Regions from separate parts of the Rhizobium sp. X9 genome, predicted to be linked through region 3. Evidence: riboswitches for the same ligand, from Rfam matches in the RefSeq annotation. Region 3 holds a riboswitch; each other region holds the start of a gene.
What was found. Region 3 has a riboswitch for cobalamin ahead of JZY08_RS17555 (ABC transporter substrate-binding protein). Riboswitches for the same ligand answer to the same signal wherever they lie in the genome.
Positions count from the first base shown of each region.

Region 1: it holds a riboswitch for cobalamin, as region 3 does, so the genes downstream of both, nrdH (glutaredoxin-like protein NrdH) here and JZY08_RS17555 (ABC transporter substrate-binding protein) in region 3, are expected to answer to the same signal.
Region 2: it holds a riboswitch for cobalamin, as region 3 does, so the genes downstream of both, JZY08_RS03020 (CbtB domain-containing protein) here and JZY08_RS17555 (ABC transporter substrate-binding protein) in region 3, are expected to answer to the same signal.

Region 1 covers NZ_CP071311.1:2,891,366-2,901,690, reverse strand. The annotation lists gene JZY08_RS13920 (molybdopterin-synthase adenylyltransferase MoeB) at 1-229, opposite strand, end outside; gene recF (DNA replication/repair protein RecF) at 252-1,379, opposite strand; gene JZY08_RS13910 (alpha/beta hydrolase) at 1,535-2,647, shown strand; gene nrdF (class 1b ribonucleoside-diphosphate reductase subunit beta) at 2,677-3,651, opposite strand; gene nrdE (class 1b ribonucleoside-diphosphate reductase subunit alpha) at 3,668-5,854, opposite strand; gene nrdI (class Ib ribonucleoside-diphosphate reductase assembly flavoprotein NrdI) at 5,842-6,240, opposite strand; gene nrdH (glutaredoxin-like protein NrdH) at 6,252-6,473, opposite strand; cobalamin riboswitch at 6,727-6,952, opposite strand; gene JZY08_RS13885 (nucleoside triphosphate hydrolase) at 7,085-7,714, opposite strand; gene JZY08_RS13880 (ATP-binding cassette domain-containing protein) at 7,711-8,493, opposite strand; gene JZY08_RS13875 (ABC transporter permease) at 8,493-9,575, opposite strand; gene JZY08_RS13870 (sugar ABC transporter substrate-binding protein) at 9,800-10,325, opposite strand, start outside.
Region 2 covers NZ_CP071311.1:625,414-635,738, forward strand. The annotation lists gene JZY08_RS03005 (LysE family translocator) at 1-530, shown strand, start outside; gene JZY08_RS03010 (cytochrome c) at 648-1,082, shown strand; gene JZY08_RS03015 (cytochrome c) at 1,306-2,226, shown strand; cobalamin riboswitch at 2,412-2,653, shown strand; gene JZY08_RS03020 (CbtB domain-containing protein) at 2,818-3,000, shown strand; gene JZY08_RS03025 (CbtA family protein) at 3,011-3,730, shown strand; gene JZY08_RS03030 (hypothetical protein) at 3,735-4,049, shown strand; gene JZY08_RS03035 (type 1 glutamine amidotransferase family protein) at 4,243-4,809, opposite strand; gene JZY08_RS03040 (GNAT family N-acetyltransferase) at 4,831-5,319, opposite strand; gene pip (prolyl aminopeptidase) at 5,514-6,461, opposite strand; gene JZY08_RS03050 (helix-turn-helix domain-containing protein) at 6,545-6,958, opposite strand; gene JZY08_RS03055 (hypothetical protein) at 7,072-7,422, opposite strand; gene dmeR (Ni(II)/Co(II)-sensing transcriptional repressor DmeR) at 7,550-7,822, shown strand; gene dmeF (CDF family Co(II)/Ni(II) efflux transporter DmeF) at 7,902-8,894, shown strand; gene JZY08_RS03070 (hypothetical protein) at 9,074-9,346, opposite strand; gene JZY08_RS03075 (glycine betaine/L-proline ABC transporter ATP-binding protein) at 9,723-10,325, opposite strand, start outside.
Region 3 covers NZ_CP071312.1:567,496-577,820, forward strand. The annotation lists gene JZY08_RS17535 (class I SAM-dependent methyltransferase) at 1-817, shown strand, start outside; gene JZY08_RS17540 (pseudoazurin) at 938-1,405, opposite strand; gene JZY08_RS17545 (ABC transporter ATP-binding protein) at 1,402-2,202, opposite strand; gene JZY08_RS17550 (iron ABC transporter permease) at 2,199-3,227, opposite strand; gene JZY08_RS17555 (ABC transporter substrate-binding protein) at 3,224-4,246, opposite strand; cobalamin riboswitch at 4,412-4,647, opposite strand; gene JZY08_RS17560 (GNAT family N-acetyltransferase) at 4,687-5,565, opposite strand; gene argE (acetylornithine deacetylase) at 5,795-6,919, shown strand; gene JZY08_RS17570 (glyoxylate/hydroxypyruvate reductase A) at 6,944-7,867, shown strand; gene JZY08_RS17575 (cupin domain-containing protein) at 7,894-8,250, shown strand; gene JZY08_RS17580 (aldehyde dehydrogenase) at 8,520-9,983, shown strand; gene JZY08_RS17585 (tartrate dehydrogenase) at 9,997-10,325, shown strand, end outside.

The DNA of each region.
Region 1 (10,325 bases), on a different replicon from region 3:
GGATCACCTGCCGCTGGAGATTGGAGAGGGAAACCACATCGTCATCGATCATGCCGAGCGTGCCGACACCGGCAGCGGCCAGATAATGAAGGACAGGGGCGCCGAGACCGCCAGCCCCGATCACCAGCACGCGCGCCGCTTTCAGCCGCTGCTGCCCGGCACCGCCGATTTCCGGCAACAGAATGTGGCGCTTGTAGCGTTCGATTTCCTCCGGGCTCAGCGGGTCCATGTCGCACTCCATCTCTCTGCCGTCATGCCGTGACGCTCCCGTGGGAAACATTGAAGAATTGCGCCCGCTCGCCAAGGGCGGAGAACATCGCCGCATCCGTTCCGGTCATGAAACTCTGGCCGCCGAGTGCGTGGATGAGATCGAACAGAGCGGCACGCCTTCCCTCGTCCAGATGGGCGGCGATCTCGTCCAGCAGTAGAACCGGCGCGTGGCCGGTCATATTGGCGGTAAGCTGCGCATGGGCAAGCACCAGCCCCACCAGCAGCGCCTTCTGCTCCCCTGTTGAACAGCGTTCGGCTTCCATGTTCTTTTCCGCATGGCGCACGAAGAGATCGACGCGGTGCGGACCATCGAGCGTGCGGCCGGCTGCGGCGTCACGATACCGGCCCTCACGCAACATCAGGCCATATTCGTCTTCGAGATCAACGGCCGGCCGGTTCAGCATGTCGTCCATGAAACCGGAAAGCGAAAGCGCCGCCGATGGGAAGGCCGCGTCGCCCGCTCTGCCTTCGATGAGGCTCTTCAAAAGGCCAAGCATTTCATAACGGGCGACAGCCATGGAGATGCCGAGTTCCGCCATCTGCTTTTCTATCCCGTCCAGCCAGACCGGATCGAAACGGCCTTCAGAAAGCAGGCGGTTGCGGCCGCGCATGGCCTTTTCGAAATCGCTCGCCCGCCGCCCATGGGCAGGATCGAGCGACAGCACCAGCCGGTCGAGAAAACGCCGGCGATCCGAGGACGAGCCGGTAAAGAGACCGTCCATGGCGGGCGTCAGCCACAGCACACGCAGATGATCCGTCAATTCATCGACCGACTTCACCGATGTTCCGTTCAGCCTCAGGCGACGCGAGACCACCTCACCGTCGCCTTCGATCCCGGTCCCAATGGCAACTTCGCCATCCATGCCATCCACATCCGCAAAAATCGAAAAACCGACGGCTTCCGCACCGACGCGAGTGACATCGGACAGGGTGGCGCGGCGCAGGCCCCTTCCCGGTGAAAGAAAGGACACCGCCTCGAGGAGATTTGTCTTGCCGGAACCGTTGTCGCCCGTCAGCACCACATGGCGGTCATCAAGCGTGAGCGACGCTGCCGCATAATTGCGGAAGTCCGTGAGTTTCAGCCGTAAAAGCGACACCTTATTCGTCATCTGTACGGCCTAAAACGAACATCGCCGGATAGCAAGGTGGGGAACGTCCCTCCCATATCGAAGACCCTGCCCAACAACGCAATCCATTCTCCAGTAGCAACTTTTTTAGCGCCCGGTTATTTATGAGCCGGTCCTCATCACCGGTAACCCCATTCATGCGCCTGATCTTATCGCTCCTTCTCGCTCTCGGCCTTCTTTCATCCTGCGCAGGCAGGCCGGGGGCGGATGTGCTGCAGGCCATAAATACCAAGACCGGCGACGCGAAAATCGTGACCGCCTATGTGGCGAGCACGCGGGAAAGAAACAAGGAAGCCAAAAAGGGCTTCACCGCGGAGCGCGCGGCCGAGCCCAACTATGCACGCTTCGACATTTCCATTCCGCCCGACCATAAAAGCGGAAATATAGAATGGTCCAAAGGCAAGCCTGACCCGAAAAAGGATTTTGTCGTCACCAAAGCCGACACACTGACGAAAACACGCTTCAACGAAGATCTTGGAGATGTCACACGGTCCGGCAAACAGATCGCCCTTTTTGTCCATGGCTATAATTACAGCTATCAGGAGGCCCTGTTCCGCGCGGCACAAATGGCCGCCGACGCCAATATGGATGGCGTGCCGCTGGTCTTTTCCTGGCCGTCGCAAGCGAGCGTCACCGGTTATGTGGCCGACAAGGAATCAGCGACCTATTCGCGCGACGCGCTGGCCATGGTGCTGACCGACCTTACCCGGCAGACACCGCGAAAAAGCATTGTCGTGTTCGGTCACAGCATGGGTGGCTGGCTGGTCATGGAAGCGCTGCGGCAATTGCGCTTCGAAGGCAGGAACGATGTGCTCTCCAAACTACAGGTCGTGCTGGCCGCGCCGGATATCGACGCCGATGTGTTCCGCAAGCAGATCGAGGTGGTAGGACGGCTCAATCCGCCGCTCACCGTTCTCGTCTCCAAAGACGATCGAGCCCTGAAGGCCTCCTCTATCCTGGGGGCCGACGTCACCCGTATCGGCGCGCTGGATGTGACCGATCCGCAGGTGCAGGAGGCAGCCCTGAAAGAGGGCGTGCAATTCGTGGATATTTCCAATCTGAAGGCGTCGGACCCGCTCAACCATGACCGCTATGCGGCACTGGCATCGCTGGTGCCACAACTGGAGGCGAGCCGGAACGGCAACGGCGAAAACGGCATAGGCCGCGCGGGCGCCTTTGTGTTCGATGCAATCGGGGCAACCGTCTCCAGCCCCTTCCGGCTTGCGAGCCAGGTGGTGAACCCGCAATAGCTTTTGCGGGTCCTTTCGACATAGCGGTTTTAGAAATCCCAGTCTTCGTCTTCGGTCGCGACCGCCTTGCCGATGACATAGGATGAGCCGGAACCCGAGAAGAAGTCGTGATTTTCGTCGGCATTGGGCGAGAGCGCCGACAGGATCGCCGGATTGACCCGGCAGGCCTCGGCGGGAAACAGCGCCTCGTAACCCAGATTCATCAGCGCCTTGTTGGCGTTGTAGTGCAGGAACTGCTTGACGTCTTCGGTCAGCCCGACGCCGTCATAGAGGTCTTCGGTGTATTTCGCTTCATTGTCATAAAGCTCGAGCAAGAGATCGAAGGCGAAATCCTTGATCTCCTGTTTTTCGCTTTCGCCCAGACGCTCCAGCGCCCGCTGGAACTTGTAGCCTATGTAATAGCCGTGCACGGCCTCGTCGCGGATGATGAGACGGATCAGATCTGCGGTGTTGGTCAGCTTCGCCCGGCTTGACCAGAACATCGGCAGATAGAAGCCGGAATAGAACAGAAAGCTCTCCAGAAACACGCTGGCGACCTTCATTTTCAACGGATTGCCGCTGTCATATTCGCGCATGATGAGTGCGGATTTACGCTGCAGGAACTCGTTTTCCTCCGACCAGCGATAGGCGTCATCGACGTCAGGCGTGGAGCAGAGCGTCGAGAAGATCGAGGAATAGGAGCGTGCGTGCACGGCCTCCATGAAGGAGATGTTGGACAGTACCGCCTCCTCATGCGGCGTGGCCGAATCCGCCATCAGGCGCACGGCGCCGACACCGTTCTGGATGGTGTCGAGCAAAGTCAGTCCGGTGAAGACGCGGATCGTCAGTTTCTGCTCTTCCGGCTTCAGCGTTCCCCAGGAGGGGATGTCGTTGGAGAGCGGCACTTTTTCCGGCAGCCAGAAATTCGATGTCAGGCGGTTCCAGACTTCGAGATCCTTGTCGTCCTCGATACGGTTCCAGTTGACCGCGCGAATGCGGGACACGGGTTTTACGGCAATGTTCATTCTCTTGTCCCTCAATTCAGAGCGTGCAGGAAACGCAGCCCTGAACCTGCGTGCCTTCCAGCGCCATCTGGCGCAAACGAATGTAGTAGATCGTCTTGATGCCCTTCTTCCAGGCGTAGATCTGCGCGCGGTTGATATCGCGCGTCGTCGCCGTATCGCGGAAGAACAAAGTCAGCGACAGGCCCTGGTCGACATGCTGGGTTGCCGCCGCATAGGTGTCGATGATCTTTTCCGGGCCGATTTCATAGGCATCCTGATAATATTCGAGATTATCATTCGAGAGATAGGAAGCCGGGTAATAAACACGGCCGATCTTGCCCTCTTTGCGGATTTCGATTTTCGAGACAATCGGATGAATGGAAGAGGTGGAGTGGTTGATATAGGAGATCGAACCGGTTGGCGGTACGGCCTGGAGGTTCTGATTATAGAGGCCGGAAGCCATGACGGCCTCCTTCAAGGTTTTCCAGTCCTCCTGTGTCGGAATGGAAATGCCGGCTTTTTCGAAGAGGTCGCGGACCTTTTCCGTCGCAGGCAGCCACTCCCGGTCGGTGTATTTATCGAAATACTCGCCCGAGGCATATTTGGAGTTTTCAAAGCCCTTGAAGCTCTGGCCCCTTTCCACGGCAAGGCGATTGCTGGCGCGGATGGCGTGGTAGGTCACCGTATAGAAATAGATATTGGTGAAATCGACGCCTTCTTCGGAACCATAGAAGATGCGCTCCCGCGCCAGATAACCGTGCAGGTTCATCTGGCCGAGCCCGATGGCGTGGCTGGCATCATTGCCCTTTTCCACCGAGGGTACGGAAGAGATGTGGCTCATGTCTGACACTGCCGTCAGCGCCCGAATGGAGGTCTCGATCGTCTTGCCGAAATCGGCCGAATCCATTGCTGATGCAATGTTGAGCGAGCCGAGATTGCAGGAAATATCCTTGCCCATATGGCTATAGGACAGATCGGCGTTGAACTCGCTCGCTTCGCTGACCTGAAGAATCTCCGAGCAGAGATTGCTCATGCTGATACGACCGGCGATCGGATTGGCGCGGTTCACCGTATCCTCGAACATGATGTAGGGATAACCGCTTTCAAACTGGATTTCGGCGATGACCTGGAAGAACTCACGCGCCTTGATCTTCTTCTTGCGGATGCGGCTGTCGGCGACCATTTCATGATATTTTTCGGTGACCGAAATCTCGGTCAGCGGCACGCCATAGACCCGCTCCACATCATAGGGCGAGAACAGATACATATCCTCGTTGTTGCGGGCGAGTTCGAAGGTAATGTCGGGGATCACCACGCCGAGCGACAGGGTCTTGATGCGGATTTTTTCGTCGGCGTTTTCGCGTTTCGTATCAAGGAAACGCATGATATCCGGATGGTGGGCATGCAGATAGACCGCGCCGGCACCCTGTCGCGCGCCAAGCTGGTTGGCATAGGAAAAACTATCCTCCAGCAGCTTCATGACAGGAATGACGCCGGAAGACTGGTTTTCGATCTGCTTGATCGGCGCTCCGAATTCGCGAATATTGGTCAAGGACAGCGCCACGCCGCCGCCGCGCTTGGAAAGCTGCAGGGCCGAATTGATGGAGCGGCCTATGCTCTCCATATTGTCTTCTACACGCAGCAGAAAACACGAGACCAGCTCACCACGGCTTTTCTTGCCGGCGTTGAGAAAGGTCGGCGTTGCCGGCTGGAAGCGGCCCGAAATAATCTCGTCGACCAGATCGCGGGCAAGCTGCTCATCGCCGCGCGCCAGAGCCAGCGCCACCATGCAGACGCGATCCTCGTAACGCTCCAGATAGCGTTTTCCGTCGAAGGTCTTCAGCGTATAGGAGGTGTAATATTTGAAGGCGCCGAGAAAGGTCGGAAAGCGGAATTTCCGGGCATAGGCTTCATCGTAGAGGTCACGAACGAAATTGAAGGAATACTGGTCCAGCACCTCCTGCTCGTAATATCCTTCGGTCACCAGATAATCGAGCTTTTCCCTGAGGTTATGGAAAAAGACGGTATTCTGGTTGACGTGCTGGAGGAAATATTGCCTCGCCGCAAGGCGGTCCTTGTCGAGCTGGATTTTTCCATCCGCGTCATAGAGGTTCAGCATCGCGTTCAGCGCGTGGTAGTCCAGCCCAGTATCGACCGGTTTCTGGCTTGCGGCTACCGGCTGTTTGGCGTCCTTGCGCAGCGCGCTCGAGGTCAGCGTGTCCAAAATCGTTCCAATCCATGTTTGACATTGGCGACATCTTCCTCCGTGCCGAGAAGCTCGAAGCGATAGAGAAACGGCACCGCGCATTTGCGCGAGACGATATCTCCGGCGGATGCGAAAGCTGCGCCAAAATTCGTGTTTCCCGCCGCAATGACGCCGCGAATGAGGTTTCGGTTGGAAGGCTCGTTCAAGAACCGGATCACCGGTTTCGGCACGGCCCCTTTCGTGCCGCCGCCCCCATAGGTGGGGGTGACGAGTACATAGGGTTCCGACACATGCGGCACCTCCTCCTCGGCACCCAGCGGCAGGCGAAACAATCGTCGTCCCAGTTTCTGAAGGAAGCGATGCGTGTTTTCAGACCGGCTGGAATAATAGACGATCAGCCCCATCGCCCGCCGCCTCAGCTGATCGAGCCGATCATATCTGGACGGAAACCCGCCCAGTGGCGCTCGCCGGCGACGACCACCGGAACCTGCATGTAACCAAGGCCGCGAACATGATCGAGCGCATCCGCATCTTCGGAGATATCGATGATCTCGTAGCTCACGCCAATGCGGTCGAGTGCGCGATAGGTGGCGGTGCATTGGACGCAGGCGGGCTTGCTGTAAACGGTGACGGTCATGATTTCCTCTTTCGAAGCCGCTTTTGCACACGGCTCAACATTGCCGATTGCGATCGCAATCGGTTGGCGATGGTTCTGTCATTCAGGTGGCGGGCACGGCCTTTAGCCGTGGAAAATCATTCTCTACGCCGACGAGCGCAGGAACTCAAAAAAATGCACTGGCATGACTTCACCCCGAAGCTTGTTCTGGAGGGGGCAGAAAAGGGCGCACGCAAATCATTTGCGTCAACACCTTCCTCCGGACACCCCGCCCGTGGACGTTTGCGCTCAAGGCAGGTCTCCTGACTTGCGGGTCACAACATCTATTCCGGCCTTCCCGGAGCTTTCGGCTCCAGTGACCCAAATCGGAACGATGCTCACCGCTTACAGTTGCGGGGGCAGTTTCGGCCTTGCTCCGCCATTAATGGCGTTACGCACCGAATTCCCGTCTTAGCTCCCGACGCTTGCGAATCGGAAGAACCTCGAACACCACATATAGTATATGAGGAAATTTTCTCGTCAATAAATAGACATGGAAAAGCCCCACCCTGTGGATCAAAAAGATTCAACACAGAGTCAACAAAGGCTTAACGATAAATGGAGTTGCCGCTCAAGACGGGAAAAGCGTTAATCTATTCCCAGATATCGATGCGAATATCGGCGGGGCGAGTGTTCTCGATTACCCTTTTTCCGTTGGGAAGATCGTTCTCAAAAAGTTTGGCGTGGATCGCAGCCGCATCGAGACCGTAACCCTGCCATCTGTTCCGCAGCCTCTCTTCAAGCACCGCGACGGACGGGCCAACGAAGATGGTGAGGTCAAAGCTGTCGGAAAGCGTGGTCCAGGGCGCTTCATTCAGCAGGAGATAATTGCCTTCGGCAAGGACAAAGCGTGTCTCTGGCGGGACAGCACGGGCGGAGGCGATGGCAATTTCGCGGGAACGGTCAAAAACCGGAACAAGCACCTCCTGTCCGCCCTTGCGGACGGCGGAGACGATATCGAGGAAACCACGCACATCGAAGGTTTCGGGAGCGCCCTTTCGCGGCAGCAGCCCCCGCTCTTCGAGAATGCCATTGTCCATATGAAAGCCATCCATCGGCAGGACGGCAGCCGTTTCGCTCCGCGCCAGCAGAGCGTCGCAGAGCGCATCCGCCAGCGTGGATTTGCCGGCCCCAGGGGGACCGGCAATGGCGATGATGAAACGGGATTGGCCCTCTGCCCGCCGAAGAACGTCTTCGACGATCGTCTCAAGCTTCAGCGTCATGCGGCAAGCGTTTCCTTTGGCGCTTCCTTGGCGCCGGTCATGAAGGCAACGGCGTCGGACATGGTGTAATCCTTCGGATTGATGACGCACAGGCGCTTGCCCAGCCGGTGAATATGGATGCGATCCGCAACCTCGAAAACATGCGGCATGTTGTGAGAGATGAGAACGATCGGCAACCCGCGCGAGCGCACATCCAGAATAAGCTCCAGAACGCGGCGGCTTTCCTTGACGCCGAGCGCTGCGGTCGGCTCGTCGAGGATGACGACCTTGGAGCCAAAGGCAGCCGCGCGCGCCACGGCGACACCCTGACGCTGGCCACCGGACAGGGTTTCCACCGCCTGATTGATGTTCTGGATCGTCATCAGGCCGAGTTCCGACAGTTTCTCGCGGGCGAATTTTTCCATGGCCGGTCGGTCCAGCGCCCGAAACAGGCTTCCCTGAATTCCGGGTTTTCGGATTTCCCGGCCGAGGAACATATTGTCGGCTATGGAAAGCGCCGGTGAGAGCGCGAGGTTCTGATAGACCGTCTCGATGCCAGCCTTGCGCGCCTCGATCGGCGAGCGGAATTGGACGGGCTGGCCCTCCAGTCGGATTTCCCCTTCATCGGGTGTCACCGCGCCGGAAATCGCCTTGATGAGAGAGGATTTGCCGGCGCCGTTATCGCCGATCACCGCCAGGATTTCGCCCGGATAGAGATCGAAATCGGCATGGTCGAGAGCGGTCACGCGACCATAACGCTTGACGAGATTGCGTGCTGTGAGAATGGGTTCTTTTGCCATCAGCCTGCTACCTTTCTGATCCACTGGTCGATTGCGACAGCCATGATGATGAGGACGCCAATCAACAGATAGGTCCATTGCGGGTCTGTTCCGATAAGCCGGAGGCCGAGCGAGAAGACGCCGACGATCAGGGCGCCGAAAATCATGCCCATGATGGAGCCGCGCCCACCGAACAGCGACAGGCCGCCGATAACCACCGCAGTGATGGATTCGATATTGGCAAATTGACCGGCTGTCGGCGAAACCGAACCGATACGGCCGATGAGGGCCCAACCGGCGAAGGCGCAGATGAGACCGGAGAGCGTGTAAACCGTCGTCAGCATGCGCTTGACGTTGACGCCGGCAAGTTCGGCGGCATCCGGATCGTCACCCACCGCATAAAGATGACGGCCCCAGGCGGTTCGGTTGAGCACATACCAGAGCAAGGCGACGAGCAGAACCATGGCTATGACGCCATAGGTGAAGACCGCATTGCCAAAACGGATATTGGCGCCGAAGAATTGCAGGATCGGCGCTTGCTGGGCGATGTCCTGGGCGCGGATCGTCTCATTCGCGGAATAGAGGAAGTTGGTCGCGAGGACGATCTGCCACATGCCGAGCGTGACGATGAAAGGCGGCAGCCGCATGCGCGAAACCAGGATGCCGTTGATGAAACCGCAGAATGCGCCAACGGCAAGGCCACAGAGAATGGCAAGCTCCGCCGGCAAACCGTAGCGGAAGGTGAACTGCCCCATGACGACGGAGGACAGAACCATGATCGCACCGACCGAGAGATCGATACCCGCCGTCAGGATGACCAGCGACTGCGCCGCGCCGACGATGCCGACGATCGCCACCTGCTGCAGGATGAGGGTCAGCGAAAAGGCCGAAAAGAACTTGCCGCCGAGGAGCAGGCCGAAAACAGTCAGCGACAGCACCAGAACGATAAGCGGCACGGCGGCCGGGCTGGAATGGAGAAAATGCTGGAATTTTTCCAGCGTATTCTTGTCGTGCGTGTCGAAAGCGGCGACCTGCGTCGAACTTTCCGAGAGCACTTTTTCAAATTCATTATGCGGCTGAGACCGCACCGGCTGATCGCTCATGGATTTTCCTCCCGATCGCTCCATCGCATCGGCCCCGAAACGGGAAACCGTCTCCAAAGAGAATGATGCGTAGATTCAAAGTGTTGTGAGGCAGCCTCTGTCATCCCTTCAGGATGCGGCACACCCGTTTGTTCCTTTGTCCGATCCCCCGGATCGTGCCTGAAATCATTCTGGGTCCAAGGGCGGGGGCAAAGATTGCCCCCGCGGGTTTCAACGGCGAGGCATCAGCCCCAGCACTTGTTGAGACCTTCCTTCGTGTCGATGGAATCGAGGCCCTTGACCGGCTTGTCGGTCACCAGCGTCACGCCGGTATCGACGAAGTTCTTGCCTTCGGTCGGCTTCGGCTTTTCACCCGTGTCAGCGAACTTCTTGACGGCTTCCACGCCGAGCGCTGCCATCAGCAGCGGATATTGCTGCGAGGTCGCGCCGATCACGCCTTCAGCAACGTTCTTGACACCCGGGCAACCGCCATCGACGGACACGATCAGCACGTCCTTCTCACGACCGACCGCTTTCAGCGCCTCGTAAGCACCGGCAGCTGCAGGCTCATTGATGGTGTGAACGACGTTGATGGTCGGATCCTTCTGCAGTAGATTTTCCATCGCCGCGCGGCCGCCTTCCTCGTTACCATTGGTGACATCATGGCCGACAATGCGCGGATCGTTTTCATCGCCGATCTTGTTGATGTCCTTCACGTCGATGCCAAAGCCCTTCATGAAGCCCTGGTTGCGCAGCACATCCACGGTCGGC
Region 2 (10,325 bases), on a different replicon from region 3:
CGGGCGGCAAGAGAACCGGCCTTTCCGCCGCAAGCGGCATGAGCGCGGGCGGCATCGTACATTCGCTTTACGGCGCCCTGGGCGTCGGCATGCTTGCCGCCTGGATGCCGTCGCTTTTCCTGCCGCTGCTGGTCTTCGGTGCGGCCTATATGATCTGGATCGGCATCGGCCTGATGCGCAGCGCGATCGTCGTGAACGGTGATGAGGCGCAGGCGAGCGCCTCGGTCAGAAAGGCGTTCTGGCGGGCGGTGCTGACATGCCTTTCCAATCCGAAAGCCTATCTGTTCATGATGGCGATCTACCCGCAATTTCTCAAACCCGTCTATGGTCCGATCTGGATGCAGGGGCTGGTGATGGGCGCAATGGTGGCGGTCACGCAATTTACGGTCTATGGCGCTCTGGCGCTGACGGCAGATAAAAGCCGGGCATGGCTCGTTTCCTCGCCGGGCGCCACGATCTTCATCGGCCGCGCCGCCGGTTTCATGCTGATTGCCGCGGCCCTGCTGACGCTTTGGGAGGCCTTGTCCTAGACTTCTGTTTTCACGAGGGAATTCACCGCAATGTGACTTCTTTTCGCCATCCGGAAAGGGCATCCTCGCGCCGTTCCATCTAGCGTCCGGCGTCCGCCGGAATCAAGGAGAGAGTGTATGAAACTGAAAACCATCGCGGCGGCCATGCTTTTCGGCTGTCTTTGCGCCGGAGCGGTCTACGCTGCCGGCGAAGTCGAAAAGCGTGAAGGCATGATGAAGCAGATCGGTGGCTCCATGGGTGCGCTCGCCGCTATCTCCAAGGGCCAGAAGCCCTTCGACGCCGACGTTGTCAAGGCAGCCGTCACGGCCATCAGCGCCAACGCCAAGGCTTTCCCCGACCAGTTCCCGCCCGGCAGCGAGACCGGCAGTGCTGCGGCCCCCGCCATCTGGGAAAATTTCGATGACTTCAAGGCCAAGGCGGCGAAGCTCGGTGCGGATGCGGACACGGTTCTCGCCAATCTCCCCACCGATGAAGCGGGCGTCACCACCGCCATGAAGACGCTCGGTGCAGACTGCGGCACCTGCCACCAGACCTATCGTCTGAAGAAATAATGTGTCGGAAGACTGCTTTCGAGCGGTCTTTTCCCGGTCGCGGCTAAGCCGTGAACCGCTCCCGCGTCATCCTCGCCCCTGAGGCGAGGATCCATAAGCCGTCGAATTGTGGACCCTCGGTTCAGGCCCGGGGAAGACGTCCAGCAAGCGGGAGGGCTATCGATAATCTCGACCGCCTTCGGGCGGCCAAATATGCTCGGTCGGGCAAAAGGGGAGAGGGGTCATGTCCTCCATTTGGACGAAGCTTGCGGGCGGGATCGCGGTTGCGGCCATTGCGGGTTACGGAATTTTCGCCTGGGTCACCGCGCCTCAGCGGCAGGCGCCCAGCCATTGGGTGAGCCTCGGCGAGCCGGATCTGGCCAATGGCGAAACGCTGTTCTGGGCCGGCGGCTGCGCAAGCTGCCATGCGGCACCCGATGCGACGGGTGATGCGCTTTTGACGCTTTCGGGCGGGCAGGCGCTGAAAAGCCCCTTCGGCACCTTCCATGTGCCCAATATTTCCTCCGATCCGCAGCATGGCATCGGCAGCTGGACGCTGGCGGAATTCGGCGATGCCATGACGCGCGGCGTCGGCAAGAACGGCGAACATCTTTACCCCTCCTTCCCCTATGCCTCCTATGCACGCATGACGCAGAAGGACATCAACGACCTCTACGGTTATCTGAAAGTCCTGCCCGCCAGCCAGAACGACGCGCCGGATCACGATCTGCCTTTCCCCTTCAACCTGCGCATGGCGCTGGGCGGCTGGAAATTCCTCTATTTCGACACATCGACGCGGCCCCGCGTCGAGCTTGCCAATGCCAACGCCGAATTGCTGCGTGGCCAATATCTGGTGGAAGGGCCCGGCCATTGCGGCGAATGCCATACGCCGCGCAACGCGCTTGGCGGGTTCCTCAAGGATAAATGGCTGGCCGGCGGTCCCAATCCGGAGGGCGAAGGCCGCATCCCCGACATCACCCCCGGTTCGCAAAGCATGGGAGCCTGGGCGGCGGCCGATATTGCCAGCTATCTGGAAACCGGCTTCACCCCGGAATTCGACAGCGTCGGCGGTTCCATGGTCAAGGTGCAGCAGAACATGGCGCGTCTGACGGCCGATGATCGCGATGCGATTGCCGCCTATCTTAAGGCGATACCGTCGCGGTAACCCTCGGCCGTCATGCCGGACTTGATCCGGCATCCAGCCACGGCGCGTCTGCGCCGTGAGACGGATCTATTGCGATCAAGGACTTGATCGTGCTGGACCCCGGATCTAGTCCGGGGTGACGAAGGTGGAGGCGACGGCGTGCGGTTGGAAAGCAGGCCCGCCATTGACTCCCGCACCCACCCGTCGGATAACAATCCTGTGATGGTTCCTTCCGGGCGTTCCGGAAGGTGAAAAGGGAACACGATAGGGAGACATCCTCATTCGTGGCTGCCCCCGCAACTGTGAGCGGAGAGCCTGAAACGAAATGCCACTGGTAAGCCATCTCGCGGGGAACCGAGGTTCCCGATCAAGGCGAGGGTGATGTCGGGAAGGCGTTTCAGGTTTTGACCCGTAAGCCAGGAGACCTGCCATTACGGAAATGTCCATGCCGGCGGGGTGTCCGGAAGAGCGGAATTTCAGGGCGGCCAGGCAAGGTGGCTCCCTGTGTCAGTCTCGTTATCCCCGTGGTGAAGTGTATCGCATGCGGCTGCGCGGCTTCTTGCCGTTCCGCCGCGTCTAAAGGCGCGGGGTCGCGCCGTAAGAGGGGTCACCATGTCCATCAACCAGAATACGGCAAATGCCGCCGTTTCAGCAAAAACGGGCAGCTTCGCGCAATCGCTGACGGCGATCGTGCTTGGCCTGTTCGTCGTCGGTTTTGTCGGCTTTTCGCATGTCGAAGCCGTTCACAATGCCGCGCATGACACACGTCATGCCAATGCTTTCCCCTGCCATTGAGGGGTAAAGCATGTCGTTCTTTCGCAATATCGTTTTTACCGCAGTTCTCGTCGGCATCGTCGGCGGTTTCGCCGTCTCGGCCATGCAGGCTGTCGGCACCACGCCGCTGATCCTTCAGGCGGAAACCTATGAAAGCGCCGGTGGCGAAGCAGCCCACAGCCATGATGCGCCCGCTGCCGGTTCCGCGGCCGCCGTTCCCGCCCATGAACATGATGAGGAGGCCTGGGCTCCGGCCGATGGCTTCGAGCGCACCGCCTATACGGTGGCCGCCAATGTTCTGACCGCCATCGGTTACGCACTGGTGCTGACCGGCCTCATCTCTCTGCGTGGCACCAATGCCGGCTGGCGCGAAGGTCTTCTGTGGGGCGTTGCCGGTTTCGCCGCCGTCATGCTCGCACCGATGATCGGCCTGCCGCCGGAACTGCCGGGAAGCCCGGCTGCAGCACTTGAGGCGCGGCAGATCTGGTGGCTCGCAACCGTTGCCGCAACCGCGGGCGGCATCGCGCTGATCGCGTTCCGGCGCGAACCCTGGGCAATCGTTCTGGCGCTGGTGCTGATCGTTGCCCCGCATGTTGTGGGCGCGCCGCTTCCGCCGGAAGGCGAACATGCGCTGGCGCCGCTGCCGCTGGAGCGCCAGTTCATTGTTGCCGCGACCATTACCAGCTTTGTTTTCTGGGCTCTGCTTGGAACATTGAGCGCGTTTTTCCTGAAGCGCTTCCAGTCGGCTTGAGACCATGCAGGACGCAGCGGGATGGAGTGACGAACTCGATGCGCTGCGTTTTGCCGTTCCCGGTCACGGCGCTTTCTGCGCCGTGCACCGCCTTGCCTTCAAGGCAGTTCTTGGCGCCAGCCCCGAAAGGGGGGCGGCGCTCGCTTTCTTCCACGAGCACGAAGCTGCTTTTACGGCTGCGGCACTCGCCAAGATAAAACGCTCGGCCTTGCCCGCCGGTCGTAGCCTGCATTTGAACAGTCGCGATATCCGCCGGGCTATTGCGGGCGAGGGCGGGGATGTCGCGCCCCGTGTCTGCCGGGTGCTTGATCGCGGGTAATGCGCGATAGTCTCACGACTTAACCTCCCCACCACCCTCATTCCTGTGCTTGTCACAGGAATCCAGTCGATGCGGCTCTCGCGCAGCGGGATGAGTCTTTTCAGCCCAAGGACTTGGGCTGGCTGGATTCCCGTGACAAGCACAGTAATGAGGCTAGGAGGGCCCGCAAAAACTGTCGATACCAGAATGCGCCTCACCGGTGCTCCGCCGCAAAAATTCCAAGTTCCGCCTCGGCTTCCGGACCAAAGAGGCCGAGGTGTTTCAGAATTTCCACCGCGAAACTCACCGGCGCACTGCCGGCTGCCGTGATGATGCCGCCATCGCTGACCGCTTTCGGCTGGTCGCGATAAAGGCTCTCGCCGCGATAGGCCGGATAGGCCTTATGTGAGGTCAGCGAATTGCCGGTATGGGCGACGTCATCAAGGACGCCCGTGCCGCCGAGCGCGCTTGCCGCCGCGCAGATGCCGGCAACCAGCCGGTCCTTCTTGCGAAACCGCTGCACCAACCCGCCAAGATCGGCAGCCGTTCCCTTTTCCCAGCTGAGACCGCCGGGAATGACGAGCGCATCGATATTGTCAGGGTCGAGCGCGTCATAGGTTGTGTCGGGCGTAACCTTCAGCCCACCCATCGACGTCACCGGCCCACCATCCGGCGTGGCGTAAACGATCTCGACGCCGAGATAGCTGCGCGCCGCAGCAGCAAGCAGCGCCGGTTCCCAGTCCGCAAAATCCTGCGCGAGCGCAATCGCAATCCGTGTCATGGCCGTCTCCGTTCGGTGCAATCAGGCAATCGACTGCATGTAGCGCATGCCGGTGACCGGCCGGGGCGCGAAATCCATGTTTTCGTAGAAACGATGCGCCGCCACATTGCCGGTCGTGGCGCTGACGGAAAGATAGTCGCAGCCGAGCCGCTTGGCGATGTCGCGCGCGCGGGAAACCAGGTGCTGGCCGGTGCCATGGCCACGATGGCCGTCACGCACGTAGAGATGATGCAGCTCAAGCCCGCGCCGACCTTCCTGCGCCCTGTAGAGCGGCAGAAGCAGGGCGTAGCCGATCAATTCACCATCGGCTTCCGCCACCAGCCCATGCACCCAGGGAAGCGGGCCGAACAGGTCGCGTTCCAGCTTCGCCGGCGTGATCGCTGCCGCATCGCCATGGTAGGCGGCAAGCAGGGTGATCATCTCGTTGAGTTCGGGCAAATCCGTCTTGCGCGCGCCACGAATAATGACGACGGGCGGTCTTTCCAGTGTAAGGGAGCTATCTTCGGTCATTTCGCTGGTCCTTCGGTTTTATCGGTGCCGTCAGGACGCTTGAAAAACAACAAAGCCGCCTGACGGCGGCTTGTTGACAATATGATCTGTCGAGCCGCCCTTAAAGGTAGGCCCAAAAGTACGAGCAGGAGATGGGTGCGCGTTCGTTGATCATGCCAATCAAATGCGCCCGAATCTAAAATCTGTCAAGCGGGTCAATTCGCAAATCGCGCGATTGCTGAAACAATGGCTTCCTCCATCCCCGCGTCTGCCGTGGAGTGTCCGGCGCCGTCGACCATGATCAGCTCGCTTCCCGGCCATGCGGCGGCAAGCTCGTAGGCGGTGACCGGCGGCCCCTGAAGATCGCGCATGCCCTGGATGAGCAGGCCGGGAATACCCGCCAGCCTGCCGGCGTTGCGAAGAAGCACCCCGTCGTCCAGCCAGGCCGCATGGTGGAAATAATGCGCGCAAAGACGCGCCCGTGTGAGCCTGTAGCACTCATCCCGCCATTTTTCGGGAAAGGCCGAGGTGCTCTCTGCGGTAATCGAACCAGCCTCCCACAGATGCCATTCATAGGCTGCCCTTGCGCGGATGGCGGGGTCGGCATCGTTCAAGAGCTGGTAATAGGCGGCAACCGGGTCGAACTTCGAGATGTGGTCCGGGATCGTTGCGATGAAACGCTGCCATTGCCCGGGCAAAAACATTCCCAGTCCCTGATACAGCCAGTCGATTTCCTTCTGCCGCGTCGTCGTGACGCCCGCCAGCACCATGGCGCGCACGTGGCGGGGATGGCGCTGGGCATAGGCCAGGCCAAGGGTGGAACCCCAAGATGTGCCGAAAACCAGCCAGTCATCCACACCAAGCGCGGTACGAATGGTCTCCATGTCGCCGATCAGATGGTGCGTGGTGTTGTGCTCGAGGCTGACCGCGGCATTCGGCGTGCTTTGCCCGCATCCACGCTGGTCGAACTGGATGATGCGGTATAGCTCGGGATCGAAAAAACGTCGCGCCGTTGCCGATAGTCCGGAGCCCGGGCCGCCGTGAAGGAGGATGGCGGCCTGCCCGGCCGGATTGCCCGCAATCGTCACATGCAGCCTGTGGCCTTCGGAAACATCGATGAAAATAGTATCGAAGGGGGCAATTTCGGGAAAGGTTTCTGGCATCCGGCATCTCTTTTGAAGCGATGGCAGGCGCATATATCGCCGGGATGACAGCTGAATGTCATCGCCTCAGTCTTGCCGGCGTCTCAGTGCTCGCCTTCGCACATGCCGTGGTCGGAAAGCGCGCGGATAACGTAGCAATCCTCGATCGAATGGCCATGGCAATGCGAGACGATGCGCTCCAGCTCATGCTCCAGCTTCTTCAGGCTGGCGATTTTTTCACGCACATGGGCAAGGTGTTCGGCAGCGATACGGTCCGCCCCCTCGCAAGGCATTTGCCGGTGCTGGCTGAGCGCGATCAACTCACGAATGGCGTCGATATTGAGCCCGATATCGCGGGCGTGGCGGATGAAGGCCAGCCTTTCGAGATCGGTTTTTTCGTAACGGCGCTGGTTACCCTCCGAGCGTCCCGCCTCGCGGATGAGGCCCATCTGCTCATAATAGCGGATCGTCGGCACCTTAACGCCGGTACGCTTCGACAGTTCACCGATGGACAGCATGGCTTTCTCCATATCCCTGACACGGCCGTAAGAGGGCGAGGCGGCCTCGCCACTCATGATCCGATGCTCTAGTCTCTAGAGATATGGCTTTTCAGCCCGCCATTCAATGGGTGTCAGGCGGCCGCGTCCACGCCGAGCGCCTGAGCCAGCGCCTTCAAGACTTCGGTCTCGAGGCTTACGGCTGCTTCAGGCTGCGCAGCGGAGGTCATCTCAAGCGCGGGCGTGGTGGCAGCGGAAGCACCGCTATCAAGGCTCCACAATGCAGCGGCGAGGCTGGCGGAAGCGCTGGCGGCCGGTGAGACTGCCGCAGCGACGCTTTCGGCGCTCGATATGGCGCGGTGCGCTGCGCGGGTCAGCTCCAGCAGAGCGTCGGTGGTGGAGTGGGCTTCCCTGTTCTTTGCCGGTTCAAGGGTCCGGACCGGCGTTGCGTAATAGCTGCTAGTGGTTGCTGCGATAGTCGTCATGACTGAGTCCCCAAGTTCTGATGGAGCATTTTTAGGGGCCGAAACATTCGCGAGGATTGCGTCACGCAGGCCTTGAACGGAAAAACATCGCGATATAGTATACCCCCCTATAGTATATGAGGTACCGATGTCCCACACGATCCGCAACAAGGAGAAGTTGCTTGCCCGCATCCGCCGCCTGAAAGGGCAGATGGAGGCGGTGGAGCGCGCATTGGACGATTCCAAGCCCTGCGGCGAGGTGCTGCAATTGCTGGCCTCGGTGCGCGGCGCGCTGTCCGGCCTGACGGGCGAGGTGATGCAGGAGCATCTGCACGAGCACGTGGTGCATGCCGAAAACGAAGACGAGCGGGCGCGGGCGGCGGAAGAGCTGGCCCAGGTGCTGAAGACCTACATCCGCTGACATATCTCCTGAAAGTCTCCGTGTTTTGGGGGATGCGAGCGTGAAACGAAATATTCCAGGATCGAGCAGGATTAGCGACATGACGACGACATCCGAATTTTCCACAGCGGCCGGCCACGACCATGTTTTCCTTGGCCAGAACCATGAGCGTAACGAAAAGCGCGTGTGGATGGTGATTGCGCTGACCACGGTGATGATGGTGGCAGAGATCGTCGCCGGCCACTGGTTCGGCTCCATGGCGCTGACGGCGGATGGCTGGCACATGTCCACCCATGCGGGCGCGATGCTCATCTCGGCGCTGGCCTATCTCTATGCCCGCCGCGAGGCGCGCAATCCGCGCTTCACCTTCGGCACCGGCAAGTTCGGCGATCTCGCGGGCTTTGCCAGCGCCATCGTGCTGGCGGTGGTGGCATTGCTCATCGCTGTCGAAAGTGCGATGCGTCTCGTCAATCCGGTCGAAATCGACTTCAACCAGGCGATCCTCGTCGCCGTCATCGGCCTTGCCGTCAATCTCGTCAGCGCCGTGCTGCTGAAGGATGATCACCACCATGATCACGCCCACGGCCATGGTCACGCGCAGGGCTCACATGCCCATCACGGTCACGGTTCTCACGCGCATCATGGTGAACACGGCGCAAAGGGTGGCAGGGACAATAATCTGCGCGCTGCCTATCTGCATGTGCTGGCGGATGCGCTGACCTCGGTTCTGGCCATCGTCGCGCTGCTGCTCGGCAAATGGAACGGCTGGTCTTTCCTTGATCCGGCGATGGGCATCGTCGGCGGCCTGGTCATCGCCCGCTGGTCATGGGGTCTGGTTCGCTCCACGGCGACGACGCTGCTAGACGCACTGCCGCAGGCCGATGACCTGCCGCAGGAAATCCGTCAAAGCGTGGAAACGGAAGAGGATCGCATTACCGACCTGCACGTCTGGCAGGTCGGCCCGGGCCATCACGCCGCCATCGTCGCCATCCGCTCGCAGGCGCCGAAGGCGCCGGCTTTCTACAAGCAGAAGCTTGCGGCCATACATGAACTTTCGCATGTAACGGTGGAGGTCAGCCCGGCAAGGGCCTGATGAGAATCACGTTTTCTCTGGTGGCTGGCGAGCGACCGCCAACCCGCATCCGTCATCCTCGGGCTTGACCCGAGGATCCATGCTCCGCCGACAACGTGGATCCTCGCGTCAAGCCCGAGGATGACGGAGGGTGCGGTTAAGGATGACGGAGGGTGCGGTTGAGGCTTTGTTCTGAAAGCCTATTCCGTATATTCCGAATAGGCGCTGCGCACCCATTCGGCCTTTGCTTCCACCTCGACCTCGGCGGATGCCGCAGCCGGCGCGCTGCCATTGCCGACGGCCCACAGCACATTGGCGAGCGACTGGGAAAGAATGGTGCTGGAAACAGTCGGGTTTCCGGGGCCGCGTTTTACAGCCTGCTCTTCTGGCGCGCTCTGTGCGCTGCCGGCTTTTTCGATGTCGCGGATACGTCCCTGATAATTGTACCCGCCAATATTGCTTTCGATCTGCATGTCGGTGATTCCGCGTTCAAAAGTTAACAAATGGTTAACGGCGGCGGCTTGCCTGAAGCTTGCGTTTGCTGCGTTGCAGCGTCATTCCCGACTTGACAGCCGGCAAAGGAGTGCTTCGTTTTTGCCTAATGAAGACGGGGCAGGAGGAGATTGCCAGCTTTGTCCCTCGCGGCATTGCAGTCCGGTTTAAATTTCTGGCGCCGGTGAACACCTCACTCCCGTCATTCCGGCCTTGAGCCGGAATCCAGCCGACGCGCGTCTGCGCGGCGAGAGAGTCCTTTCAGCCCAAGGACTTGGGCTGGCTGGATACCGGCTCAAGGCCGGTATGACGGAAAGAGGAAATCTCGCGGACGCGGCCAATCCGTCCGGTGCCGGATTACGCCGTTTCTTTTTCCACCGGAACAACCGTTTCCCGGGGCTTCTCCGGCTCCTCCGCCACTTCCACCGTAACCTCCGCCTCCTGAGGCGCAGGCGTGACCATGGCCGCCACCAGCGTGTCGAGGCCGATGCTGCCGACCGGCTTGCCGTCCTCGTCCACCACATGGGCGGTGGTTTCGTTCGCCTCCGACATGTCGCGGGCGATGGTTTCCAGCGTCGCGTTCTCAGGCACGGACATGCCCTCCGGGCGGCTCTCGAGCGGCTCCATGACCGTGGTGGCCTGCAGCACGCGGCCGCGATTGACGTCGCGCACGAAGTCGGTGACGTAGCCATCGGCCGGCGAGAGGATGATGCTCTGGCCGTCGCCCTGCTGCACCACTTCGCCGTCCTTCAAAATGGCGATATGGTCGCCGAGCCGCAAAGCCTCGTCCAGATCGTGGGTAATGAACACCACGGTCTTTTTCAGCTCCTGCTGAAGATCGAGCAGCATGGTCTGCATGTCGACGCGGATCAGCGGATCGAGCGCCGAATAGGCCTCGTCCATCAGCAGAATGTCGGCGTCATTGGCAAGCGCCCGGGCAAGGCCGACGCGCTGCTGCAT
Region 3 (10,325 bases):
CCAGTATGGCAAAAACGACAGCCTGAGAGACGAAATCAAGGCTTACTGGTCGGGCCGCGCCGCGACCTTCGACCTTTCGCCAGGGCACGAAATTTTCTCGGAGGAAGAGCGCGCGGCCTGGCACGCGCTGGTTTTGAAGCATCTGGGACAGGGTGAAGGCCGCAAGGCGCTTGATCTCGCCAGCGGAACCGGCGTCATCTCGCATCTGATGGACGATCTCGGTTTTCAGGTTACCGGCATGGACTGGTCGGAAACCATGCTGGCGCTTGCAAGGGAAAAAGCGAAAAGCCGTGGACGCAACATTCGCTTCTTCGTCGGCGATGCCGAAAACACGATGGAGCCGGACGAAAGCGCCGATGTCATCATCACGCGCCATCTGGTGTGGACGCTGGTGAACCCGCAGGCGAGTTTTGCCGAATGGTTCCGCGTATTGAAACCGGGCGGGCGGCTTCTGATCGTCGACGGTGATTTCGTCAATACCGGCTGGCGCGAAAAACTGGTCAAGAAACTGGCTGCCGGTCTGGAAAATATCGGCCTTGTGAAACCCGACCAGCCGCACAGGCCGGCAGATCCGGAAAATACATTCAACAGCATCCTCTCGCGGGTCTATTTTTCAAAAGGCGCAAGAGCCGGTGATGTCGCCGCACTTCTGCGCGAAACAGGCTTCGAGCACGTCGCGATCGATCAGCAGCTTCAGGCGATTCATCGCGCCCAGGCGAAGAATTTCAGCCTCATGAAGGGCATTTTGCGCGGCCTGCAGCACCGTTATGCGGTCTGTGCGGTTAAGCCGGGCGAGTACTCCGTCACCCCGGACTAGATCCGGGGTCCAGCGCGATCAAGTCATTAATCGCGAAAGACTTTCCTCACGACGCGGACGCGCCGTGGCTGGATGCCGGATCTAGTCCGGCATGACGGCAGAGAACTCAGTGCCAACACCTCATTTTTCCGCCCGTTCGAAGAATTCCTCGAAGCGGGGCTTCGCGCGACCGGGCACATCCACCGTCTTATAGCTGTCCGGCAAGGCCGCCTCACCCACCTTGATCAACATCACCATGCCCATGCCGTAATGCGGCGAGCATTTGATGCCATAAAAGCCCGGCTGCTCGAAACCGGTCTCGAATTCTTCATTGATCCGGCTTTTGAACCCCTCGACACCTTCGGGAACCATGCCGTCAATGGTCGCGGCATTGTGGCTCTTATGCGTCGGCACGAAGCGGACGCGATCACCGGGGGCGATCTCGAGAAAATCGGGTTCAAACACCATCGGGCCTTTTTCGCCCCGGTTCAGCATCTTCACCTCGAAGGTTTCGGCTGTGGTGGGAAGGGGAAAAACTGCGTTTGCCGCCAAGGCAATGCCAGCTAAAGCGCAAAGCCATTTCGCATCAGGAGCAATCAGTTTCATCATCGTGCCAGTACTTTCCTTGCATGATCGGCCGCCCCGTGGGCGGGCAGAAAACGAATGTGGGAAAAGCCGCCCTCATCGGTGGTGACAACGGATTGCACCCCGAAAACGGAAGCGATCGTCGCCGAAGTCAGAACCTCCTGCGGCGGACCGACCGCGATCAATTCGCCCCGGTGCAAGATGGCGACGCGGTCGCAGAACATGGCGGCATGGTTGAGATCGTGCAGCGCCGCCACGACCGTCAGGCCCTGCCGGCGCACCAGATCGAGCAGGCCGATCTGGTGGCCGATGTCGAGATGATTGGTCGGCTCATCCAGAAGCAGGATATGTGGCTCCTGCGCCAGCGCGCGGGCGAGGTGCAGCCTCTGGCGTTCGCCGCCGGAAAGGTGATGCCAGTTGCGATCCGCCTTGTCCGCCATGTCGACATTTTCAAGCGCCGCATCGACGATAGCATCATCCTTTGACGACCATGCGGAAAGCGGGCCGAGATAGGGTGTGCGTCCAAGTTCGACAGCCTGTCGCGCGCTGATACGTTCGGTGGTTTCGGCCTGCTGCTCCACGAAGGCGAGCCTGCGGGCAAGCTCGCGCCGCCCGAATGAGGCAAGCGGCTCCTCGCCAAGCGTGACGTGACCTCTGCGCGGTTTGCGGATGCCGGCCAGCATGGAAAGAAGCGTGCTTTTGCCCGAGCCGTTCGGCCCGATAATGCCGAGGAACTGGCCGGAACCCACATCCAGCGAAACGCCGCGGACGATTTCGATGTTGCCGGCATGGAAATGCAGATCGTGGGCGGACAATCTCATGACCGCCCCCTTTTCTGCCCGAGGATGAAGGCAAAGGCGGGCGCACCGACGAGCGCGGTGATGACCCCGATCGGCAGGACCTGGCCGGGAATGACGATGCGGGAGAGAATATCGGCGACGATCATGAAAATCGCACCGGTCAGCGCCGTCACCGGCAGCAACAGCCCATGGCGAACGCCCACGAAGATGCGCGCCGCATGCGGAATGACGAGGCCGACGAAGCCGATGGAGCCGACAAGCGACACCATGACCGCCGTCATGATCGCCGAAACCGAGATCAGCACCGCATAGACCCAGCGCACGGGGATGCCAAGCGAGGCTGCGGCCTGACCGCCGAAGGCGAAGGCATCGAGTGCGCGGGCATACCAGAGGCAGACCGCAAGACCCGCAAGGCTGACCGGCAAAGCCAGCCAGGCATCCGGCCAGCGTACCCCCGAAAGATTGCCCAGAAGCCAGAACATGATGCCGCGCGCCTGTTCTGCATTGGCGGATTTGGTGACGATGAAAGATGTCAGGGCGTTGAACAGCTGCGAACCGGCGACCCCCGCCAGAATGATGGCGCTGTTGCCGTGTCCTGCCCTGACCGCCAGAAGGCTGACCAGCGAAAAAGCGACAAAAGCACCGATCAGAGCGCCTGCCGGCATCGTCAGAAACCCGGCGCCGAAGCCCAGAAGCGCCACCGCGACGGCGCCAGTGGACGCACCGGCGGAGATGCCGAGAATATAGGGATCGGCGAGCGGATTGCGCAAAAGCGATTGCAGCACCGCACCGGCGAGCGCCAGCGAAGCACCGCAACAGGCGGCGACGACGGCGCGGCTGAGACGGTAGCTCCACACGATGCCCTCATCCAGCGGCTCCAGCGGATAACCCGCGTGGAAGACACGGTTGGCGATGGTTTTGGCCACCACATCGAAGGGAATGGCAGTCTCACCGATGGCCGCTCCGGCCATCAGCGCGACGAGCAGCAGGGCCAGCGCGGCAAAAGCCAGACCAGCCCTGCCTAGATGGACGGAAAAACCGTTCACTTGGCGAGGCCGGCGGCGGAAATCGCGTCGGCCAGCGTTTCGATGCCCTCGATCGTGCGGATGGTCGGGTTCATCGCCTGTGCGTCCATGTCGAAGACGTGTTTGTCCTTGACGGCCGGCATGATGCTGGCAACCGGATCGGTCGCAAGGAACTTGCGCTTGACGGCAACATCATCGGCAGGGAAACGGCGGCGATCCATCTGGCCGGCGACGATCACGGTCGGATTGGCCTTGGCGATGGTTTCCCAGCCGACGGTTGGCCATTCCTCATCGCTTTCGATGACATTTTTCAGCCCGAGCGCGGACATGATGTAACCTGGCGCACCCTTGCGGCCGGCCACATAGGGATCGATATCGAGTTCGGCGCTGGAGAACCAGAAGACGGCGGAAAGCTTGCCATTCGCCGATGCAATCTTGGCGCGGGCTGCCTCTTCGCGCTTCTTCAGGTCGGCAACAACTTCCTCGCCGCGATCCTGCACGTTGAAGATCTTGGCGAGGTCGCGGATTTCCTGATAGATGAGGTCCATGGTGAAGACGGTGTTGCGCACGCCATCGCCACCGCCGGAATTGTCCTTGCCCATGCAATCGGCGGGCGAGGTATAAACGGGGATACCGAGCTCGGCGAATTGCGCCGGTGTTCCGACAACACCCTCCGGGCCGATCTGCCACTGGAACTGCGTCGTCACGAGGTCCGGCTTCTTGCCGACCACGGCCTCGAAACTCGGATCATTGTCAGCCAGCCGCTCGACCTTTGCATTGGCCTCCTCGTAACCCTTCAGAACCGGGCCGATCCACAGCGCCGTGCCAACCACCCTGTCGGCAACACCGAGCAGATAAAGAACCTCTGTCGTGCTCTGGCCAACGGAGACAGTGCGCGAAGGCGCCTGCCTGAAGGTGATATCCTCGCCGCAGCTGTTGATCGTCAGCGGATAGACGGTCTCAGTGGCATGGGCAGTGCCGGCGGCAAATGCGACGGCCATAAGAGCGGCCGTAACCGGCAGGTGTTTGAAATAAAACATATGTTCTCCAGTCTAAATTAGGTGGCGTGATCCGAAGCGGCGCGTATCAAAACGCGTGGCGACAAACGGATGGCGTGTGTGGAGATGGAGAACGGGGCACGGAATACGTTTCCGCAGACGGAAAGGTCATAATCAGCTCCTCTTCCGGGCATCCCCGCCCGTAACGATGGTCCATATTATGACGGCAGGTCTCCTGGCTCGCGAATATGCACCGTTCATCTGCCTTCCCGTATCCCGGAGGATACAGTGGCATGACGCTTTCAGGCGTCACGGGGATGAGCGGCAATCCGCTTACAGTTGCGGGGGCAGCCACGGCATTGGGCGAAAAACATCACCCGCACCATGTTCCCTATTAATCCCTTTGCCCTTCGGCTTCAGGAACCGTCGGTTTCTGACATACGGGCCAAGCGGCGGGGCGTCAATTGCGATAGTGCCGCAGCTCAACACAAAGACGGACCTGCCAGCGCGAAAATTTTCGCCGCGCCCGAGCCGACCGGTTGAGGCCCATCTTTCGACATGGTGGTCAGCGTCTCGATCACCACCAACCCGGATTGCACCAGAAAATCGGTGAAAAGCCCGCTGTCGCACACGGCATCGAGGCGCACCAGCTGATCATCCAGATCGGCAAAATGCCGCTGGACCAGCGCGATCGCATCGGTTTCCTCGCGCGCAACGACCGGGCCGACGATGTGGCCCCGCCCCGCCACTCGGCGCAATGCAAAAGCGATGAGGTGATCCGCCTCGAACAATCCGTAACCCGTATTCTCCTTCAGAAGCCGCTGGAGGACGCCACGGCGCGAGACGCCGAAGGCTAGCCGGTCGATCGCCACCACGTCCGCCAGATGATCTTCCGACAGTGGCTCGATCCTTCTTTTCTTACCAGGTGTGGGCATTTCGACAGGGCACAGCGGCTTTCCCCGAAGGAGATGCACTTTTTCCGTATCTCCCACAAAGCCGAGCCCGGAAAACAGCCGCCGCGACACGTCCGTCGCGTTCAGCCGCAGGGAGACGGTGGGGAATTTCGCGATCAACTGCCGCACCAGCCATGGTGCGACGCCCTGCCCCTGCAGGCGGGGGGAAACGATGACCATGCCGAGTGTTGCAAAACCCTCGGCATAGGGAAAGAGCATCGCGGTTGCGACAACGCGGTCAATCTCGTCCAGCGCGGCAAGTCCAACGCCGCACTGGCGCAGGAAACACCATTCATTTGCGTGATAACGCCACCCGACAGCCATGGAAAGCGCATGCAGATGATCGGCATCCATTTCGGCGATATCCACCGTCCGCAACTCGAAACTATCGACTTTGAGCAGGTCCATACCAAAAGGCCCTCATCCCTTCTGCGCGGAACCGTCATTCGGTCCAGGCAGCCCAGCCACGACACCCGAAGATAACCAGCCTCACCAGCACGAATTTCCTGAAAGCACTGGAAGGACACAACAATCTACCGAAATCATCCGCATTTCGGCAGATAAACGCCGCAGACCATTCTAAGCTTTTGCGATGACAATCCGGTCAAGCGTAAGCGGCCGGCCAGCGGAGACGGCCATGAACGCAATCGAAATCCTTGAGCGTCTTGTCGGTTTCCCATCGGTGGTTGGCACCGCCAATGGCGACATTGCCGGATGGATTGCCGATTATCTGGAGAGCCAAGGCGCGACAGTATCGCTGCTGCCGGGGCCCGAGGGCGACCGCGCCAATCTGTTTGCCACCTTCGGACCTGCCGACGCCGCCGGCTATGTTCTGTCCGGCCACATGGATGTGGTTCCCGCCGGAGAGCCGGAATGGTCTTCCGATCCCTTTACGCTCAGAACCGAAGGGGACCGTCTTTACGGACGCGGAACCACCGACATGAAGGGCTTCCTGGCCACGGTTCTCGCTGCAGCTCCGGCTTTTTCACGCATGGCGCTGAAGCGGCCCATACACATTGCCTTTTCCTATGACGAGGAGGCGGGCTGCCGTGGCGTTCCCCACCTCATTGCCCGATTGCCGGAGTTGTGCACGAGACCGGCGGGGGCGATCATCGGCGAGCCAAGCCATATGCGGGCCGTGCGCGCTCACAAGGGCAAGGCCGCAGCACGCATCACCATCCGTGGCCGCTCCGGCCATTCGTCGCGTCCCGATCAGGGCCTGAACGCCATCCACCTGATGACGAGCATTATGGCGAAGGCCGTCGAGACGGCGGATGCGCTGACGCGCGGACCGTTCGAAACAACCTTCGAGCCACCCTATTCCTCGCTTCAGATCGGCACGGTCAAAGGCGGTCAGGCGATCAACATCATCCCCGATTTCTCAGCCATCGAGCTGGAGGCACGGGCCATTTCAGGCGTCTCGCCACTTGCCCTGCTGCAGCCGGTGCGGGAGAGCGTGGAGGCATTTGCCGCAAAGGGCATCGATATCGACTGGACGCCGATGAGCGATTATTCGGCGCTTTCATTGGAGGCCGATACTCCGCTCGTCCTGCTTCTGGAGGAACTGACCGGCACCGCTTGTCTCGCCGCCGTCAGCTACGGCACGGAGGCGGGGCTGTTCCAGGCGGCGGGCATCGACGCCATCATCTGCGGGCCGGGCGATATCGGCCGCGCCCACAAACCGGACGAGTTCATAACGACAAGCGAACTTTCCGCCTGCCAGTCGATACTGGAAACGCTTGGCCGCCGCTGCACGGCTTAAACCTTCGGGAAGCATGGATTTCAGATGACATTTCTCTTCAATTCCGACGCAAAGCGCGGCGAGATATTCCGGCAGGCTCTGGCCGCAGAGCTGCCTGATCTACCGTTTTCGATGGATGCGTCCAGTGTCGATCCGGATGCCGTCCGTTACCTCATCACCTGGACGGTGCCGCAGGATATCGCCCGGTATCGCAATCTCGAAGTGCTGTTTTCGATCGGCGCTGGCGTCGACCAGTTTCACATCGAGACCATCCCCGAAACGGTGAAAGTCGTGCGCATGGTGGATGAGGGCATCATCCGCATGATGCAGGAATATATCTGCCTCGGCGTGCTTGCCCTTCACCGCAACCTGCCGGTCTATCTGAACCAGCAGCGCGAGCAATTGTGGAAGGCCCTGCCGCAGCGGCAGGCGGAAGAGTGCCGGGTGGGCGTTCTTGGTCTCGGCATGCTGGGCGTTGCGGCGCTGGAGCGGCTGAAACCTTTCGGTTTCCCGCTTTCCGGCTGGAGCCGCTCACCGCGCGACATCGATGGCGTGACCTGCCTCCATGGCGCTGAGGGGCTGGCCACCATCCTCTCCACCAGCGATATTCTCGTCTGCCTGCTGCCGCTGACCGACGAGACGACAGGGCTTCTGAATGCCAAGCATCTGGCCATGCTGCCCGAAGGGGCTGGCCTGGTTCATGCCGGGCGCGGCAAACAGCTTGACCACGAGGCTCTCATCGACACGCTGGATAGCGGCTGGCTTTCAGGCGCCGTCATCGATGTCACCGATCCGGAGCCCCTGCCGGAAGACCATCGCTTCTGGTCGCACCCGAAAATTCTCCTGACGCCGCATATCGCCAGCGTCACCCAGCCGCATTCCGCCGCCCGCACCGTTGTCGAGAACATCAAACGATACCAGTCCGGTCTCGAACCGCTCGGCCTCGTCGACCGCAATCGCGGATATTGATCATCCCGTTCCAGGAAAGGACACCCATGCCACTTCTCAAGACCATCGACACCCACCCCGCTTTCGAGCCGAAGACCTCCAAGGTCCTGCCTGAACGCCTTGTCTCCGGCGATCCGACAACCAGGGTTTGGGCGCTGGACGAAGCCCGCGACGGCACCGTGCGCACCGGCATCTTTGAAGCAACCCCCGGGGAAAACCGCTCGATCAAGGGCGAGACCTTTGAGTTTTGCCACATCGTTGAGGGCGTTATCGAAATCACGCCGGATGGTGGCGAACCGCAGCGTTACACCGCAGGCGACAGCTTCGTGATGAAGCCCGGCTTCGTCGGCGTCTGGAAGACCATCGAAACCGTGCGCAAGATTTACGTTACGGTCACCGGGTAATTTGTTAAGCGGAATTGTAAGCATTGCGGGCTGGCGTGCAGGAAACCGCCAGCCCGCAACAGGATGTCAGACCGATGCCGGTATGGGTATCATACCTGATCGTCTTTTGGCCCGGCTGCCGCAATTCTCAATGAGGGACTTATGCGCGCCGAAGATTGCGCCGTGTGCCGCCTGCAAAACAGGATTTTCGTTCACCACCCACACCGCAGTCGGTGGATGCTGCTTGCCATCAGGGGGTAGCGTAAAGGCATATCCACAGAGGATTCCCCATGACGCTCAGCTTCGATCCAGACAGCCTGTCCCTGCCGATCGGCCATTTCATCGGCGACCGGCTGATCCCGGCTAAAAATGGCATCGACATGCACCGCCCCTCGGACGGCATCGAATATGCCGGCTGCCCGAAGGCCGATGCGGCGCTGGTCGATGAGGCGGTGCAGACCGCCAAGGCCGCGCTGAAGAGCAGCAACTGGGGCGGCGTGCGGCCGCGTGAGCGCACCAAGGTCTTGCAGCGCTGGGCCGACCTGATCGAAGCGGAAGCCGAAACGCTGGCGAAAATCGAGGCGCTCTCCTCAACCCGGCCGGTGGGCCAGCTGATCGCCGGCGATATCGCCGTCACCGCCGAGCAAATCCGCTTCTTCGCCGAATTCGCGGACAAGGAAGGCGGCGATCTCGTGCCGACCGACGATGCGAGCCTCGGCATGATCATGACCGAACCCTATGGCGTGGTCGGCGCCATCACGCCGTGGAATTTTCCGGTGTCCATGGCCGGCTGGAAGCTTGGCCCGGCACTTGCAGCCGGCAACGCCGTGGTACTGAAACCATCGGAAATGACGCCCTTCTCCAGTATTTTCATGGCGCAGCTGGCGATCAAGGCCGGACTGCCCGCCGGTCTCATCAACATCGTGCTCGGCGATGGGCCCGTGACTGGCAATGCCATCACCGGGCACCCTGATATCTCCAAGGTCAGCTTCACCGGTTCCACCGCAGCGGGAGCGGCGATCATGGCCAATATCGCCCGCACCGGCATCAGGCCCATGACGTTGGAACTGGGCGGCAAAAGCCCGCAGCTGGTCTTTGCAGATGCCGATATCGAAAAAGCAGCCGCCGCCATCGCCGGCAATATTCTTTCCAACGCCGGGCAGGCCTGCGTAGCCGGCTCGCGCATCATCGTTGAGGAAAGTGCGGCCGACGCCCTTTCCGCCGCGATCATTGCCCGCATGAAGGCAGTGAAGCCCGGTCCGACCTGGGACGAGACGACGCAATATTCGCCGATCATCTCCGAGGTGCAGCGCAGGCGCATCGACGGCATCGTGCAGGCGGCGGTCGCCCATGGCGGCGAATGCCTGACGGGCGGCGCAAACATGGACGGCCCCGGCTATTTCTACCAGCCGACGCTGATTGCCAATGTCGACCGGACCTCACCCGCCGTTACCGAGGAAATCTTCGGGCCGGTGCTGACGTTGCAGACCTTCCGCACGGAAGAAGAGGCGCTGGCGCTTGCCGATCATCCGACCTACGGTCTGGCGGCGGGTCTTTTCAGCCGCGATATCTCGCGCGTCATGCGCCTGTCGCGCGCCATTCAGGCGGGAACGATCTGGGTCAATCGTTATGGCCGCTCACGCGACCATATTTTGCCGACCGGTGGTTACAAACGCTCAGGCATCGGCAAAGATCTCGGACGAGAGGCCTATCTCGCCAACCGCAAGAGCAAAAGCGTCCTTATCGGACTGTAACAGGGGAAATGTCTTGAAAACGCATCGCATCGCACTCATTCCCGGAGACGGCATCGGCAAAAGCGTGACTGATGCCGCCTGGCAGGTTCTCAACGCCGCCGCTAAAGGCTCCGATTTTGCGCTCGAAGGCACCGAATTCCCCTGGTCCTGCGCCTTCTACAAGGAAAGCGGCGCGATGATGCCGAAGGACGGTATCGAGACCCTCCGCGGCTTCGACGCCATTCTGCTCGGTGCAGTCGGCTGGCCGGCGGAGGTGCCGGATTCCGTATCGCTGCACGGCCTGCTGCTGCCGATCCGCAAGGCTTTCGTGCAATATGCCAATATCCGCCCTCATCGGCTTCT